2 regions of the Kitasatospora sp. NPDC087861 genome follow, and region 1 is predicted to be linked to the other one. Evidence: riboswitches for the same ligand, from Rfam matches in the RefSeq annotation. Region 1 holds a riboswitch; the other holds the start of a gene.
What was found. Region 1 has a riboswitch for S-adenosylmethionine ahead of thrC (threonine synthase). Riboswitches for the same ligand answer to the same signal wherever they lie in the genome.
Positions count from the first base shown of each region.

Region 1 (2,384 bases):
GCCGCCAGCCGAGCTGCTCGCAGATCTCGTAGGCCAGCGTCTTGGAGCCCTCGCCGTAGTACGGGCGCAGGTTGACGTTGACGAAGCCCCAGCCCTCGCCGGCCGGGTCGCCGATCAGCTCCGAGCAGAAGCGGTTCACGTCGTCGTAGTTGCCCTCGATGCCGACCAGTTCGCCGCCGTACACCCCGGCCATGACGACCTTGCCCTGCTCCAGGTCGTGCGGGATGAACACGCAGGACTTGAAACCGGCCCGGGCGGCCGCCGCGCCGACCGCGCCGGCCAGGTTGCCGGTGGAGGAGCAGGAGAGCGTCGTGAAGTCGAACGCCCGCGCGGCCTCGATGGCGCAGGCCACCACGCGGTCCTTGAACGAGTGGGTCGGGTTGCCCGAGTCGTCCTTGATGTGCAGCTGGGCGGTGAAGCCGAGCTCGCGGCCCAGGTTGTCCGCCTTGACCAGCGGGGTCCACCCCGGGTTCAGGTTCGGCTTGGTGGCGACGTCGGCCGGGACGGGCAGCAGCGGCGCGTAGCGCCAGATCGAGGACGGACCGGCCTCGATCCGCCGGCGCAGCGCCTCGGCGTCCTCGCCACCGAACTCGTACGCGATCTCCAGCGGGCCGAAGCACTCCAGGCAGGCGAAGCTCGGACCGAGCGGGAAGCGGGTGCCGCACTCGCGACAGGACAGCGCGGCGGCGGGGCCGAGGTCAACGGAAGCGGGTGCGACGGTGTCGATAGCCATGATGGCGGAGGCCTCTCTCCTCATCTTCCCCGTGGCACGGTCGCGCCACAGGCCGGAATTGGCACCTGTCCCGCGGGGGGCCTGTCGACGGACAGCCGCGCGAGAAGGTTGCCGGGACGTCAACGGGCCGTTCCCTCAGTCCCTCTGGATGAGCTTGTGAAATTGTGGTGGTGCTGAACGGCGACCCCGGCGTGCAAAGGTCCGACCGCTGTACGAAGACTGTATCCGAAGGCGTCAACCCCGAAAGGGATCGTCCGCCACGCGAGATGGCGCGTCCCGCCCGACCCCGCCGAGGAGAGTCCAGTGCCCGCCGAACCGACCCCCGCGCTGCTCCCCCAGGCGGCGTCCTGGCTGCGCCGCCGCTCGTGGAGCGCGGCCGACCGGCCGGTGCACGCCCTCCTGGAGGCCAAGCGCCGGACCGGCCAGACGGTCAGCGTGGTGCTGCCCGCGCTGGACGAGGAGGCCACCGTCGGCGACATCGTCCGCACCATCCGCCGCGAGCTGATGGAGCGCCTCCCGCTGGTCGACGAACTCGTCGTGGTCGACTCCGGCTCGGCCGACGCCACCGCCGCCGTCGCCGCCGGGGCCGGCGCCCGGGTGGAGCACCGCGACGCGATCCTGCCCCGGCTGCCCGCCGCCCCAGGCAAGGGCGAGGTGCTCTGGCGCTCGCTGCTGGTCACCCGCGGCGACATCGTCTGCTTCGTCGACGCCGACCTGCGCGAGTTCGACCCGACCTTCGTCTCCGGCATCCTCGGCCCGCTGCTCACCGAACCGGACATCCAGCTGGTCAAGGCCATGTACGACCGGCCGCTCGAAGTGTCGGTCGGCGGCTCCGGCGCGGGCGACGACGCGGTCGTCCCGTCCGGCGGCGGCCGGGTCACCGAACTGGTGGCCCGCCCGCTGCTCAACCTGCACTGGCCGGAACTCGCCGGTTTCGTCCAGCCGCTCGGCGGCGAGTACGCGGCCCGCCGCGCGCTGCTCGAACGGCTCCCCTTCCCCACCGGCTACGGCGTCGAACTCGGCCTGCTGGTCGACGCGTTGGAGACGGTCGGGCTGGACGCCCTGGCCCAGGTGGACGTCGGCGTCCGGCACCACCGGCACCAGGACGGCCAGGCCCTCGGCCGGATGGCGGCGACCATCTACCGCACCGCCCTGGAACGCCTCGACCGCACCCACCGGCTGAAGGCCTCCGCCGACCTGGTCCACCCGCTGCTCACCCAGTTCACCCGCGACCCGCAGACCCGGGAGTTCACCGCCCACACCCACCCGGTGACCGCCCTCGAACGCCCCCCGATGCACACCGTGCCCGAGTACGCGACCCGGCACTGAACGCCCGCCGAAAGGGTTTGCCGCACCGGAGCCACGGCAACGTACCAACCATGGGCGATCTCACGACCGAACGTTCGAGTGCGACCGGCACCGCCCCCGTCCTGGTGGCATCCAATCGGGGACCGGTGTCGTTCAGCACCTCGGACGACGGCACGCTGACCCTCCGACGCGGCGGCGGAGGCCTGGTCTCGGGCCTCTCCGCCATCGACGACCCCGACGCCGTCTGGGTCTGCGCCGCTCTCGGCGCCGCCGACCGGCAGGCCGCCGGACAGGCCCCGCACGGCCGGCTCGACCTCGCCGGGCACGACGTCGGCGGCCAGGC
Region 1 covers NZ_JBIUUS010000043.1:43,430-45,813, forward strand. Annotated here, with positions in the region: gene thrC (threonine synthase) at 1-733, opposite strand, end outside; SAM riboswitch class I at 751-888, opposite strand; gene ACIOJE_RS36030 (glucosyl-3-phosphoglycerate synthase) at 1,061-2,062, shown strand; gene ACIOJE_RS36035 (trehalose-6-phosphate synthase) at 2,113-2,384, shown strand, end outside.

Region 2 (2,384 bases), on a different contig from region 1:
CCGGGCCGACCCGGCGCCGAACAGGTTCAACACCTTGACCTGCGGAATCTCCGCCAGCCCCGCCGTCAGCCGGGCGATCAGCTGCCGCTCCCGGGCCTCCAGCGCGTCGAAGCCCGCCTCGCTCAGCGCCCGGCAGGCCGAGGCGATCGCGTAGGCGCCGATGACGTTCGGCGAACCGGCCTCGTGCCGGGCCGGGCCGCTGTGCCACTGAACGGCCACCGAGCCGTCGGCCTCCCGGGCCACCGTCCGGGTCGCGCCGCCGCCGGCCAGGTACGGCTCGGCCGCGTCCAGCCAGTCCGCCCGGCCGGCCAGCACGCCGGCGCCGAACGGTGCGTAGATCTTGTGGCCGGAGAAGGCGATCCAGTCGACGTCCAGATCGCGCACCGAGACCCGGTGGTGCGGGGCCAGCTGGGCGGCGTCCAGCACCACCCGGGCGCCGTGCCGGTGCGCGGTCTCCGTCAGCTCGGCGACCGGCCAGAGCTCGCCGGTCACGTTGGAGGCGCCGGTGACGCAGAGCAGCTTGGGGCCCTCGGGCGCCCCGGCGAGCGCGGCGTCCAGGGCGGCGACCGCCTCGGCGTGCGAGCGCGGTGCCCGCAGGTAGCTGACGTCCAGCCCGGCGTGCGCCCAGGGCAGCAACGAGGCGTGGTGCTCGGTCTCGAAGGCGAACACCCGGGTGCCGGCCGGGAGGGCCGCGGCGAGCAGGTTGAGCGAGTCGGTGGTGGCCCGGGTGAAGACCACCTGGTCGCCCTCGCGCAGGTCGAGGAACTCGGCGACGGTGCGGCGGCTCTGCTCGAACAGGTCGGTGGACAGCTGGGAGAGGTACCCGGCGCCGCGGTGCACGCTGCCGTAGTACGGGGCGTAGGCGGCGACGTCGTCCCAGACCCGCTTCAGCGCCGGGGAGCTGGCCGCGTAGTCGAGGGCCGCGTAGCCGACCTTCGCACCGCTGGCGAGCGGGACCTGGACGTCGTGGCCGAGGACGGCGAGCGGGGCGCAGAGTTCGGTGGAAACAGACATGGGAATGCACTCCTTCGGGGTGTGGGACCCCGGGAGTGCCAGTCGTCGGGCGTCCGCGCTTGCCGCGCGGACGATTTGCCGAGCGACCCGGTCCTCACCCAGGGCACCCCGCCACGGACGGAGGGTTGCCGGACAGCAAGCTGGGGCTTGACGCTGTCACTCATGACCTGGCGCAGACTCTAGGTCGCGTCCGGCGGGTGGTCAAACAGGTATCCACCATCCGGACGGTGCTCCCGCCCGCCCGCCCGCCGCCGGGCCGGGGGAACGCGAGGAGCCCGGGCCGGCGTCCCGGCACGGGCTCCCAGATACCGCCTCACACCCGGCTGGTGGCCTCCGACCAACGCCGCAGCAGTTCCTGCGCCGCGCCCGAGTCGATGGCCTGCGCCGCCCGCGCCATGCCGGCGGCGAGCTGCTCGGCGAGCGGTGCCTCGCCCAGGTCGAGCGCGACCAGCGCCGCCGCCGTGTTCATCAGGACGGCGTCCCGCACCGGCCCGTGCTCTCCGGCCAGCAGCCGGCGCGCGACCTCGGCGTTGTACCCCGGGTCCGCCCCGCGCAGCGTCTCGATGCCGGCCAGCTCGATGCCGACGTCCCGCGGGTCGAAGGTGGTCTCGGTGACGGTCCCGTCCCGCACGATCCACACCCGCGAGGTGGTGGTGATGGTCAGCTCGTCCAGGCCGTCGTCGCCCCGGAAGACCAGGGCGGTCGAGCCACGCCGGGCGAGCACCCCGGCGATCAGCCCGGCGAGCCGGGTGTCGAAGCAGCCGATCGCGTGCGCGGTGACCTTGGCCGGGTTGGTCAGCGGACCGAGGATGTTGAACGCGGTCGGCACCCCGAGGTCGCGCCGGGCGGTGGCGGCGTGCCGCATCGACGGGTGGAACTTGGCCGCGAAGCAGAAGGTGAGCCCGACCTCCTCGGCCACCTCGGCGATCCGCCGGGCCGGCAGGTCGAGGCTGACGCCGAGCTTCTCCAGCACGTCCGAGGAGCCGCTGGCCGAGGAGGCGGCCCGGTTGCCGTGCTTGATCACCTTGGCCCCGGCCGCCGCCGCGACGATCGCCGACATGGTGGAGATGTTGACGGTCTTGGCCCGGTCGCCGCCGGTGCCGACGATGTCCACGGCCGGGCCGGGGATGTCCAGCGGCTCGGCGTGCGCGTACATCGCGTCCACCAGACCGGTGATCTCGTCGACCGTCTCGCCCTTGGCCCGCAGCGCCACCATGAACCCGGCCACCTGGACGGGGGACGCCTCGCCGCTCATGATCCGGTCCATCGCCCACGCGGTGGCCGAGCGGTCGAGGTCCTCCCCCTTCAACAGCGCCGCCAGGACGTCCGGCCAGGCGCGGACCACCTGCGCGGGGTCGGTACCACCGTTC
Region 2 covers NZ_JBIUUS010000014.1:180,556-182,939, forward strand. Annotated here, with positions in the region: gene ACIOJE_RS21245 (aminotransferase class V-fold PLP-dependent enzyme) at 1-1,014, opposite strand, end outside; SAM riboswitch class IV at 1,065-1,182, opposite strand; gene trpD (anthranilate phosphoribosyltransferase) at 1,328-2,384, opposite strand, start outside.
Region 2: it holds a riboswitch for S-adenosylmethionine, as region 1 does, so the genes downstream of both, ACIOJE_RS21245 (aminotransferase class V-fold PLP-dependent enzyme) here and thrC (threonine synthase) in region 1, are expected to answer to the same signal.